One region of the Kitasatospora sp. CM 4170 genome, then DNA from elsewhere that is predicted to be linked to it. Evidence: predicted binding sites of a transcription regulator. Region 1 holds the regulator's gene; each other region holds the start of a gene.
What was found. The regulator HspR, encoded in region 1, represses chaperone genes until heat shock. The targets are predictions, from matches to a motif close to TTGAGNNNNNNNNNCTCAA.

Region 1 (3,974 bases):
GTCCGAGGGGACCCGGGGCTCGGGGGCCCGGCCGGACACGGTCCACGCGTCGCTGTGGTGGGCGCTGTACACGGCGGCGCCGCTGCGGAGCAGGGTGGTGCGGAGCGTCGTCAGCCGCGTCCGGCTGGCCAGGGTCACCACGCTGTCGGCCGGGCCGGTCAGCCGCATCAGCGGTGCGGCCAGGAAGACCCGTGCACGCCGGCCCTCGGGGGCCTGGCTGTCGTGGTGACGCAGGTAGGGCTCGGTCATTGTCGACTCCGGGGGAAGGGCGTCGGCTCGGCTGCTCCTGGCCGACGCCGGGTGTGGAGATCAGGGCGTGACAATCGCAGGGATTATTCGCTGTTCCACGCCGGGAAGAGGCGTTAGTTGATCGTCCACCGAGTAGAGTCACCAGTCCACTGATGCCTGGTGGCATCCGTCTGCATGGCAGAGAGATGACACCCCCCGACGTGAGTGCGCCCGTGACAGTCAGAACTGCCGTGTGGCACCATCTGATCGTTTGACGGTGCGTCGCGCGTGTATTCGATCGGACGCGCCACTAGAGGATGAGGTGCGCGCATGTCTCGTATACGTCGGGCTGCTCGGACGGTCATGGTGACGATGGCCGCCGGCGTCCTCGTGATGCTTGGCGCCGGTGCTTTTGCCACTGGCCATGATGCTGATCGTTCCGTTCATGTCAATTACTCGGTTTCCGAGGACGGCGCGAACGGTGTTTCCGATCAGGCTTCCGCTCTGCTGCTGGACCAGGACCACTCCTGGACCTGACAGTCGGTTGGGCTGCGAATCTCGCCGCTTACCCGCCCCCGGGTGCGGCGGGATTGGCAGGCCCCTGGTGGGACTCCCGTGACGACCGCGCCAGCGCGTACCCCAGCTGGAACAGCGATTCCACGTTGTAGTCCTCCCGCATCTCGGCGAGGTGGCGGGCCAGGGTGCGTTCGCTGATGCCCAGCCGGCGGGCGATGACTCTGTGGTTGGTGCCGTCGAGCAGCAGGTCGATGATCGTCTGCCGCATCCGCGACACCACCTGCTGGGGGACGGTCCGCCCGCCGCTGAAGTCGAGCCCGCGGTTCCAGTTGCGCTCGAACACCTCGTGCGTGAGGAAGTGGATGACCGCCGGGTCGTGGATGAACGCGGCCAGGTTCAGGTCCTCGGCGACCGGGATGACGGCCAGCGCCCGGTCGACGATGATCAGCCGGGTGTACGGCTCGTCCAGGGTGCGGAACCTCCCGCCGGCCTCGGTGAGCGTCGCCACGTAGTCTCTGGTCGGCGCGTGGTACCGGGTGCTCGGGTGGTAGATGGTCCGCGCGGAGATTCCCCGCCGCAAATCCTCGATGTCCTCGGCGAGGGTTTGGGAGAGGACCTCAGGTGGCCGGGGACCGCCGGGCTGGGCGGCGAGCACCTCTTCCTTCGCCGAGGCGACCGCGTGATTGATGCGCTGATTGATGATCGCCTTCCCGCGGACGTATTCGACCGTCCCCCCGGTGGCGTCCGGGTTGTGAAAGGCGTCGGCGAGCCCCTGGAGGTCACCGGGTATGGCTATTGCGCGGGCCAGGAGTTCCAGCGCCTGGCGCTGCCAGGTGGCGCTCAGACCGGACGAGAGCTGCTGCGGATCGGCGGCCAGCAGAACGTGCGGATCATCCGTGTCGGGGACGAGAAGGCCGATGTCCAGCAGTTCGCTGAGATAGCTGTACTCGGATTCCGCTACTTCCTTGCGGGCGATACGGCCGTGCGTGCGGATAACCGCGAGATAGAGATCGTGGGCGCCCGCGGACAGGGTGCCCTGCGTGCCGACGCCCGCGGTGGAGTCGTCCCTCCCGCTCATTCGCGGCTCCTTCTCGACGACAGACTGGCTCCAGGACTGTACGCGCCCCCGCCGGCGATCTTAGGTCGTGGGTCGGGTTCGGGATCAGGCATTGTTCCACCGGCCCGCGGCGGGGCTGTCGAGTGGCAGCCTCTCATCAAACACCGAGCCGCCGGCACCCCCCGTTCAGGAGGGAACCGGCGGCCGTCGGTGTGTGGGCCGGTCAGCGCTTCGGCCGCCAGACGACCAGCGCGCTCGACTGGGTCGGCGGCTGGTACGGGACGAGATCGCGGCGGTAGGAGGCGTGCACGGCGGCCTCGCGCTGCTGGAGCGCGGTGGCGGCGCCCTCCAGCGAGTCGATCAGTTCCGCGATGCGGGACTGGAGCGCGGTGACCTGGTTCTCCAGCTCGATGATCCGCTTGATGCCGGCCAGGTTGATGCCCTCGTCCTGGGAGAGCCGCTGGACCTCGCGCAGCTGCTGGATGTCCCGGGCCGAGTAGCGGCGCCCGCGGCCGGCGGTGCGGTCCGGGCAGACCAGGCCGAGCCGGTCGTACTGGCGCAGGGTCTGCGGGTGCAGGCCGGAGAGCTCGGCCGCGACCGAGATCACGTACACCGGGGTGTCCTCGGTGAGGACGTACTGCGGCGGCGGCGCGGTGCGGCGGGCGCGCGGTGCGGCGGCGCCGGGCAGGCCCTCGCCGATCCCGGGGCCGATCGGGCCGCGCGCGTTGCTGTCGGGGGTCATCTGGTCGTCACGCTCCCTCCGCCGCCTTGAAGAGGGCGGCACGCGGGTCGTCCGAGGCGGTGGCCTCGCGGTACTGCTCCAGGGCCGTCAGCGCGTCGCCGGTGACGTGCTGGGGCACCACGACCTCCACGGTGACCAGGAGGTCGCCACGGGTGCCGTCCTTGCGGGTGGCGCCCTTGCCGCGGGCCCGCAGGGTGAGACCGTTGGCGCTGCCCGGGGGCAGCTTGAGCTTCACCGAGGGACCGTTCAGCGTCGGTACCTCGATGGTGCCGCCCAGAGCGGCCTCGGGGAAGGAGACCGGGACGGTCACGGTGAGGTTGTCGGCCTTGCGGCCGAAGACCGGGTGCGGGTCGACGTGCACGGTGACGTAGAGGTCGCCGGGCTGGCCGCCGCGCTCGCCCTGGGCACCCTTGCCCTTGAGGCGGATGCGCTGGGCGTCCTGGACACCGGCCGGGATGCGCACCTGCATGGTGCGGGCCGAGCTGGCCCGGCCGCTGCCGTGGCAGTCGGTGCACGGGTCGTCGACGATCATGCCCCGGCCGCGGCAGTCCCGGCAGGGCTCGGACAGGGCGAAGGCGCCCTGGCCGCGGCTGACGGTGCCGGCGCCGACGCAGGTCGGACAGACCCGGGGGGTGGTGCCGGCCTTGGCGCCGGTGCCGCTGCAGGTGCGGCAGGGGGCCTGGCTGGTCATCCGCAGCGGAACGGTGGCGCCGTCGACGGCCTCCTCGAAGGAGAGCGTCACCTCGGTCTCGACGTCGGCGCCGCGCCGCGGCTGGGCCTGCCGGCCGCCGCCGCCGCGGTTGAACAGGCCGCCGAAGACGTCGCCGAGGCCGCCGCCGGAGCCGCCCTGGCTGCCGCTGAAGAGGTCGCCGAAGTCGAAGCCGTAGTTGCCGCCGCCGGGGCCGCCGGCGCGGAAGCCGCCGTTGGCGAAGAGGGCGCGGGCCTCGTCGTACTCCTTGCGGCGCTTCTCGTCCGACAGGACGTCGTAGGCCTCGGAGATGTCCTTGAAGCGGTCCTCGGCCTTGGTGTCGCCCTTGTTGGCGTCGGGGTGGAACTCGCGCGCCAGCTTGCGGTAGGTCTTCTTGATCTCGGTGGCGGAGGCGTCCTTGGGCACGCCGAGGACCTTGTAGTAGTCCTTCTCCACAAAATCCTTGCCGCTCATGGCTCCCGCCACCTCCCGGAGTCAACAGTTACGGGCCCACGCGATGTGGAGTCAACGGATACGGCGCTGCGGAGCCGGCCGCCGTACTGGCCGGCGTACGACTCCGCAGCGCACAGGGTCTCAGCTGTCACGGGCGGTCAGCTGTCCGCGCCACCGTCAGCCTCGTCCGAGTCCGCGGACTTCGCGGACTTCCCGGACTCGGCGTCCGGGGCGGAGGTGGTCTGGGTACCCGGCTGGGGCTCCGCCACCGCCACCATCGCCGGGCGGAT
Region 2 (3,974 bases), 3.7 Mb from region 1:
GTGGCCGATCGCGACCAGCCCGGTGCCGGCCGCCACGGTCACGCCCGCCCGGGCGCCGAGGGCCCCCACGTAGGCGGCGACGGCGTCCCCGGCCAGGACCAGCCGGTCCGCCCCGGTGGCCCGGGCCAGCGGGCCGGGAAGCCGGGCGGCCAGGTCGCGGCCGAGCAGCGCCATCCCGGTGGCGCCGACGGCGACCGCACCGATGTGCGCATGGTGCGGCAACTCGGCGGTCAGTGCTTCGAGTTCGGGTATCAGCCGGACGAGCAGCGCGTCGGCGTCGTGGCCGGTGGCCGCGATCCGCGCGGCGACCGGGAGGTCGCGGGTCCGCACGCCGACGAGGTCGTCCGACCGGTCGGCCGGGGCGAGGGCGAGCCGGGCGCCGGTGCCGCCGACGTCGATGCCGACCACCCAAACGTCGGCGGCCGGGGCCGGGCCCGGCGCGCCGCGGTCGCCCGTGTGCATGCTCGTCTTCCCCGTCATCCGCCCGCCCGGTCCGTCCGGTCCACCTGCGCCACCACCGGCCCCCTCCCCCGCCGGCCGGCCGGCGAACCGGCCTGACGGCAGGAGCCGGACCGGACCCGCGCCGCGGCACCGGGCCCGGCTCCCGGGCCCCACCCGCTCGCCGGCCCGACCGGCTCCCGGCCCCGGCTCAGCCCGCCCCGCCCTTAGGCCTGTCCTCGTCCACGATCTCCGCGTCCACGACCTCCTCCTCCCCCGCGCCGGCCGGTCCGCCACCCTCGGCCCCGGCGGCCTGCGCACCGGACGCCTGGCCACCGGAGGACTGGGCGTACAGCGCGGCGCCGATCTTCTGCGCCACCACCGCCGCCCGGTCCGTCGCGGCCCGGACGGCCGCGGTGTCCTCACCCTTCAGCGTCTCCCGCAGCTCCGAAAGGGCCTCCTCCACCTCGGACTTGACGTCCTCGGGCACCTTGTCGGGGTTGTCGGCGAGGACCTTCTCGGTCGAGTAGACGAGCTGCTCGGCCTGGTTCCGCGTCTCCGCCGCCTCCTTGCGCAGCCGGTCCTCCTCCGCGTGCTGCTCCGCCTCGCGCATCATCCGCGCGATGTCGTCCTTCGGCAGCGCCGAGCCGCCGGTGACGGTCATCTTCTGCTCCCTCCCCGTCCCGAGGTCCTTGGCGCCGACGTGCATGATGCCGTTGGCGTCGATGTCGAAGGTGACCTCGATCTGGGGCAGGCCGCGGGGGGCCGGCGGCAGGCCGGTCAGCTCGAACATGCCGAGCCGCTTGTTGTACGCGGCGATCTCCCGCTCGCCCTGGTAGACCTGGATCTGCACGGACGGCTGGTTGTCCTCGGCCGTGGTGAAGATCTCGGAGCGCTTGGTCGGGATCGTGGTGTTGCGCTCGATCAGCCTGGTCATGATGCCGCCCTTGGTCTCGATGCCGAGGGACAGCGGGGTGACGTCGAGCAGCAGGACGTCCTTGACCTCGCCCTTCAGCACGCCGGCCTGCAGCGAGGCGCCGACGGCGACCACCTCGTCCGGGTTGACGCCCTTGTGCGGGTCCTTCCCGGTGAGCGACTTGACCAGCTCCGTGACCGCCGGCATCCGGGTGGAGCCGCCGACCAGGATCACGTGGTCGATGTCCGAGACCTGGATCCCCGCGTCCTCCACGGCCTGGTGGAAGGGTCCGCGGCAGCGCTCCAGCAGGTCGGAGGTGAGCTGTTCGAACTGCGCCCGGGTGAGCTTCTCCTCCAGGTGCAGCGGCCCCTCGGCGGAGGCGCTCACATAGGGCAGGTTGATCGTCGTCTCGGTGGCCGAGGAGAGCTCGATCTTGGCCTTCTCGGCTGCCTCGCGCAGCCTCTGCGCGGCCATCCGGTCCTTGGCCAGGTCGATCCCGTAGCCGTTCTTGAACTGCCGCACCAGGTGGTCGACGACCTTCTGGTCCCAGTCGTCGCCGCCGAGGTGGGTGTCGCCGTTGGTGGACTTCACCTCGACGACGCCCTCGCCGATCTCCAGCAGCGAGACGTCGAAGGTGCCGCCGCCGAGGTCGAAGACCAGGATCGTCTGGTCGTTCCCCTTGTCCAGGCCGTAGGCCAGGGCGGCGGCGGTCGGCTCGTTGACGATGCGCAGCACCCGCAGGCCGGCGATCTCGCCGGCCTCCTTGGTCGCGGTGCGCTGGGAGTCGTTGAAGTACGCGGGGACGGTGACCACGGCGTCGGTCACGTCCTCGCCGAGGTAAGACTCGGCGTCCCGCTTCAGCTTCTGCAGCACCCGGGCGGAGATCTCCTGCGCGGTGTACCGCTTCCCGTCGACGTCCCCGGTCTCGGGGAAGCGCCACTGCGCGTCGCCGACGTGCCGCTTCACCGACCGGGCCGTACGGTCGACATTGGTCACCGCCTGGCGCTTGGCCACCTCGCCGACCAGCACCTCGCCGCCCTTGGCGAACGCGACCACCGACGGCGTGGTGCGGGCACCCTCCGCGTTCGGCACGACGGCGGGCTCGCCGCCCTCCAGCACGCAGACGACGGAGTTGGTGGTGCCCAGGTCGATCCCGACTGAGCGAGCCATCGCGGTCCTCCCTCCTGAGCGACCCGGCCGGGGCCGGACCGCACGCCCGCACCCGGACCGCACGCCCGTACCGGATCGCGAGGACGCACCGGACGGCGCGGACTCACCGGACGGCGCGGACGCAGGGACCGCGCGGGCGTACCGCCGGGCGGCGGGGGCCTTGCAGCCACTCCTGGCGGCCGCTCATGAAAGTTGAGCGAATTCGTATCAATTCAATTGTCACTCGGCGCTGCCGGGGGCGCCGCCCGGGGCGGGCGCCGGCGACCCCGGCGACCGGGCCGCCGCGCTCCGGCCGCACCCGCGACCCGCCCGGTCGGCCGGGCCCGCGAACCGGCTCCGACCTGCGACGCGCGGCCGCGGGATCACCCGAGCGGGCGGCGACGACGGGCCGCGGCCGGGCGGGCGAAGTAGCGTGATGTGCCTGGCCCGACCGATTCTTCCCGGTCTGCCCGGATTCGATCGTTCTGTCCGAAGCTGTCTTCACCCCGCTGCCGGAGGAGGCCCGATGGGCGTGCCAGCCGCTCGCATCGTGTTCGACGAGATCGACCGTTCGGCCGTCGCGGACGCGGTGACCGAGATCCTCGCCACCGGCGCGCTGACGCTCGGCCCGTGGACCGAGCGGTTCGAGCAGGCCTTCGCGGCCGAGCACGGCGCCCCGCACGCGGTCGCCGTCGCCAGCGGGACGGCCGCGCTGGAGATCGCGCTGCGGACCGTCGACGTCCGCGACCGCGACGTGGTCGTCCCGGCCGTCACCTTCTACGCGACCGCCGCCGCCGTCGTGCACGCGGGCGGCCGCCCGGTCATCGCCGACGTGGACCCGCGGACCCTGGCGCTGAGCCCCGCCACCCTGGAGGCGGCGCTCACCCCGGACACCGCGGCCGTCGTCCTGGTGCACATCGGCGGGCTGGTCACCCCCGCGGTGGACGCCCTGCGCGCGATCTGCGACCGCCGGGGCGTCCCGCTGGTCGAGGACGCCGCCCACGCCCACGGCAGCAGCTACGACGGGCGCGCCGCCGGCACCTTCGGCCTGGCCGGCGCCTTCTCGTTCTACCCGACCAAGGTCACCACCAGCGGCGAGGGCGGCATGGTCCTCACCGACTCCCCCGAGCTGCGCGACGAGGCCCGGATCTACCGCGACCAGGGCAAGGGCTCGTTCACCACCAACCACCACGTCCGGCTCGGCGCCTCCTGGCGGATGAGCGAGCTGAACGCCGCCGTCGGCACGGTGCACCTGCGCCGGCTCAAGGAGTTCGTGGAGACCAGGCGGCGGGTCGCCCAGCGCTACGACGCGGCGCTCGCGGGCCTCGACGGCCTGCAGCCGATCACCGAGCCGGCCGGCTCCCGCAGCAACTACTACAAGTACGTGGCGCTGCTGCCGGCCGGCGTCGACCGCGCGGCGTTCAAGCGGGCCGTGGCCGAGGACTTCGGCGTCCGCCTCTCCGGCGAGGTG
Region 3 (3,974 bases), 1.1 Mb from region 1:
GCAGGTGCACGCCGCGGTCCCGCAGCGAGGTGACCGGCAGTTCGAGCTCGGCGCCGCGCGAGCGCAGGAAGGAGAGCGCGATGTGCGCCGACTCCTTCATCACGTCGCCCAGCTGCCCGGTCAGGGTGAGCCCGGTGCCGCCGGTCTCGGCGTCGGCGAGCGAGGCCTCGATGTAGAGGACGTCGCCGCCGGCGCCGGTCACCGCGAGGCCGGTGGCCACGCCGGGGACGGCGGTGCGCCGCTCGGCCGGCTCCTGGGCCGACTCGGGGACGTGGTGCGGCCGGCCGATCAGGGCGCGCAGGTCCTCGGCGCCGATCGCGGCGGGCAGCTCGCGCTCGCCCAGCTCGCTCTGCGCGGCGATCTTGCGCAGCACCCGGGCGATCGAGCGTTCGAGGTTCCGCACGCCGGCCTCGCGGGTGTACTCGCCGGCCAGCCGGCGCAGCGCCTCCTCGTCGACCGCGACCTCGCCGGTCTTCAGGCCGGCCTTCTCCAGCTGGCGCGGGAGCAGGTGGTCACGGGCGATGACGACCTTCTCGTCCTCGGTGTAGCCGTCCAGCCGGACCAGCTCCATCCGGTCGAGCAGCGGCTCGGGGATGGCCTCCAGCACGTTGGCGGTGGCGAGGAAGACGACGTCGGAGAGGTCCAGCTCGACCTCCAGGTAGTGGTCCCGGAAGGTGTGGTTCTGCGCCGGGTCCAGCACCTCCAGCAGGGCGGCCGCCGGGTCTCCGCGGTAGTCGGAGCCGACCTTGTCGATCTCGTCCAGCAGGACCACCGGGTTCATCGAGCCGGCCTCCTTGACGGCGCGCACCAGGCGGCCGGGCAGCGCGCCGACGTAGGTGCGCCGGTGGCCGCGGATCTCGGCCTCGTCCCGGACGCCGCCGAGCGCCACCCGGACGAAGTTGCGGCCCATGGCGCGGGCCACCGACTCGCCGAGCGAGGTCTTGCCGACGCCGGGCGGGCCGACCAGCGCGAGCACCGCGCCGCCGCGGCGCCCGCCGACCAGCCCGAGGCCCTGGTCGGCCCGGCGCTTGCGGACCGCCAGGTACTCGACGATCCGGTCCTTCACGTCGGCCAGGCCGGAGTGGTCGGCGTCCAGCACAGCGCGGGCACCGGCGATGTCGTAGGCGTCCTCGGTGCGCTCGTTCCAGGGCAGCTCCAGGACGGTGTCCAGCCAGGTGCGGATCCAGGAGCCCTCCGGCGACTGGTCGGAGGCCCGCTCCAGCTTGTCGACCTCCTTGAGCGCGGCCTCGCGGACCTTCTCCGGCAGGTCCGCGGCCTCGACCCGGGCGCGGTAGTCGCCCTCCTCGTCGGCCGGGTCGCCGTTCAGCTCGGCCAGCTCCTTGCGGACGGCCTCCAGCTGCCGGCGGAGCAGGAACTCCTTCTGCTGCTTGGCCACGCCCTCCTCGACGTCCTTGCGGATGGTGTCGTTGACCTCCTCCTCGGCGAGGTGGTCGCGCAGCAGTGTGAGCGCGTACTCCAGCCGGGCCACCTGGTCGGCCTCCAGCAGCACCTTGAGCTTCTGCTCGGCGGTGACGAAGGGCGCGTAGCCGATGTTGTCGGCCAGCTCGCCGACGCCCTCGATCTGGGCCACCCGGTCGACGATCTGCCAGGCGCCGCGCCGGCGCAGCCACTGGGTGGAGAGCGCCTTGTACTCCTTCACCAGCTCGGCGGCGCGCCCGGCCACCGGGGTGCCGACCGAGGACTCCCGGAAGGGCGTGGTCTCCACCCAGAGGGCCGCGCCGGGCCCGGTGGTGCCGACGCCGATCCGGACCCGGCGCACGGCGCGGACCAGCGCGGCCGGGTCGCCGTCGGCCAGCCGGCCGACCTGTTCGACCGTGGCGAGGGTGCCGGCCGCCGCGTACGAGCCGTCCACCCGCGGGACCAGCAGGACCTGGGGCTTGCCGGTGCCGGTGGCCGCGGCGCGCGCGGCCTCCACCGCGGCACGCACCTCGGTGTCCTTCAGGTCCAGCGGGACGACCATGCCCGGGAGCACGACCTCGTCGTCGAGCGGCAGCACGGGCAGGGTGAGCGGTGTGGACGTCGATGCCATGATCTCTCCCCAGTCAGTGAACTTGAGCTGACCTGACTAAGGTTTGGCGAGCCCCGGATGTTCCCCACCCCGCGTTCGCCGTGAGCGAACAGGGAAGGGCGCCGGAGGGCCCGTCAAAAGCACCTGCGGAGGGTCACATCCGGTCGAGCACCGCGGCCCCGCCGGACGCCGAGGGCGCGCCCGACGCGGTGGGGGCGGCCGCCGGCGCCGGAGCCTGGGCGGCCTCCCCGGGGCGGTGCGCACGCCGGTCGGGGACGCGGCGCAGCCAGCGCCAGAGCGCCACCCCGACCAGCAGCGCGGCCGGGTGGCCGATCCCGGTCACCAGGTCCCGGTCGGTGGCGTACTGCTCGGCGAGCAGCAGCGCGGCGCCGGCCAGCGCGAGCAGCCGGCCGCGCGGCCGGAGCAGTCCGGCCAGGGCGGCGAGGCTGGTGAGCACGCCGTAGCTGACACCGATGTCGAGGCGGTCGAGCTCGGCGGCGTCCAGCCGCCCCGCCAACACGGCGGCGATCACCACGCCCTGGGAGAGCACCGTCGCGGTGATGTGGCCGATCCCGAACACCGCCGCCGCCCGCGCCGCGCCGACCCGGCGCTCCAGTGGCGCGACGGTGAAGGCGAAGGCCCAGAGGTACGGCATCCAGACCGTCCCGGCCACCCAGAAGCCGCTGAGCAGCAGCGCGCGCAGCGGGTGGTGCACCAGGTTGTCCCCGTCCGAGCTGGACGCCTCCTGCAGGCGGAGCACCAGGTCCGGGTCGGCGAGCATGGCGAAGGTGGTGGTGGCGCCGACCACGGCGACGTACCCGAGCGCGAAGGGGTTGCGCCGGGGGGTCGGCACCCGGGCCAGCAGCCAGCCGAGCAGTGTCGACCGGAGCCCGAGCCGCAGCATCCCGTACGGCGGCCCGGAACCGGCGACCGCACCGGGCCCTCGGCGCGGTCCGCTCCGCTCGGCGCCGATCCGCAGCCCCGCCATGCCGCCTCCGCTCCAGACCCCGCAGCCCTCGGCTCCCCGTCCGGTGCCCAACGTACCGGCGAACGCCGGAAATCCCGCCCCCCGATCTTTGTCGTGGCCACGTTACGTCCGGGTCCTGGGAGTCCGCTGGGAGTTCCCCGTGAAGATCGGCGGACCGCCGGCGGCCGGAACCCCGGCATTTGGTCCGGACCATCCCTCTGTTTACGCACGAGTAGCGGCTCTGACCGGCGGCTCGGCGTCAACTGGACTGCATACATACCGTTACGCAGTGAAAATTCGCCGGGTAAGGTATCGGCCCGTGCCCACTTCCGAGTGGGTCCGAGGGCGGCCCGACAAGCCGGCCCGCGGGCCGGAAACATCCGGTCCACCTGCCGGGAGGCACCCGTTGTCCGTACGCTGCGGAGTGCGCGGGAGACGTGGGCAGTCCACACCTGCCCACCGATCCACGCGCATTCGTACGGGACGGCGGACCCGGCACAGTCCACGACGGAACAAGACTACGAGCGGAGCCCCGCCATCCCCACAGGTGGCCGGCCCGCAGCCCTGGGGGCGGTGGCGTGACCGTGACAGAAATTCAGCAGGACAACCACAACAGCGGCGGCACGGTGAGCAGCCAGCGCAGAGTGCTGGTGGTGGAGGACGAGCCCACGATCGCGGAGTCGATCGCGGCCCGGCTGGGTGCGGAGGGCTTCAAGGTCGCCGTGGCCCACGACGGGCCGGGCGCGGTCGACGGCTTCCACACCTGGCAGCCGGACCTGGTCGTCCTCGACATCATGCTGCCCGGCTTCGACGGCCTGGAAGTGTGCCGCCGGATCCAGGCCCAGCGCCCGGTGCCGGTCCTGATGCTGACCGCGCGCGACGACGAGACGGACCTGCTGGTCGGCCTCGGCGTCGGGGCGGACGACTACATGACCAAGCCGTTCTCCATGCGGGAGCTGGCGGCCCGGGTCAACGTGC

Region 2: a site for HspR is predicted at 2,717-2,735, ahead of dnaK (molecular chaperone DnaK). Genes of this name have one in related genera too.
Region 3: a site for HspR is predicted at 2,073-2,091, ahead of lon (endopeptidase La). Genes of this name have one in related genera too.

Annotation. Positions count from the first base shown of each region.
Region 1 is NZ_CP134877.1:4,626,766-4,630,739, reverse strand. Features, by position in the region: gene RMN57_RS19625 (hypothetical protein) at 1-249, opposite strand, end outside; gene RMN57_RS19620 (hypothetical protein) at 592-765, shown strand; gene RMN57_RS19615 (helix-turn-helix domain-containing protein) at 794-1,822, opposite strand; gene RMN57_RS19610 (heat shock protein transcriptional repressor HspR) at 2,025-2,543, opposite strand; gene dnaJ (molecular chaperone DnaJ) at 2,551-3,705, opposite strand; gene grpE (nucleotide exchange factor GrpE) at 3,843-3,974, opposite strand, start outside.
Region 2 is NZ_CP134877.1:8,306,344-8,310,317, reverse strand. Features, by position in the region: gene RMN57_RS34640 (BadF/BadG/BcrA/BcrD ATPase family protein) at 1-462, opposite strand, end outside; gene dnaK (molecular chaperone DnaK) at 650-2,524, opposite strand; gene RMN57_RS34630 (DegT/DnrJ/EryC1/StrS family aminotransferase) at 3,030-3,974, shown strand, end outside.
Region 3 is NZ_CP134877.1:5,763,860-5,767,833, reverse strand. Features, by position in the region: gene lon (endopeptidase La) at 1-2,050, opposite strand, end outside; gene RMN57_RS24705 (rhomboid-like protein) at 2,184-3,017, opposite strand; gene RMN57_RS24700 (response regulator transcription factor) at 3,581-3,974, shown strand, end outside.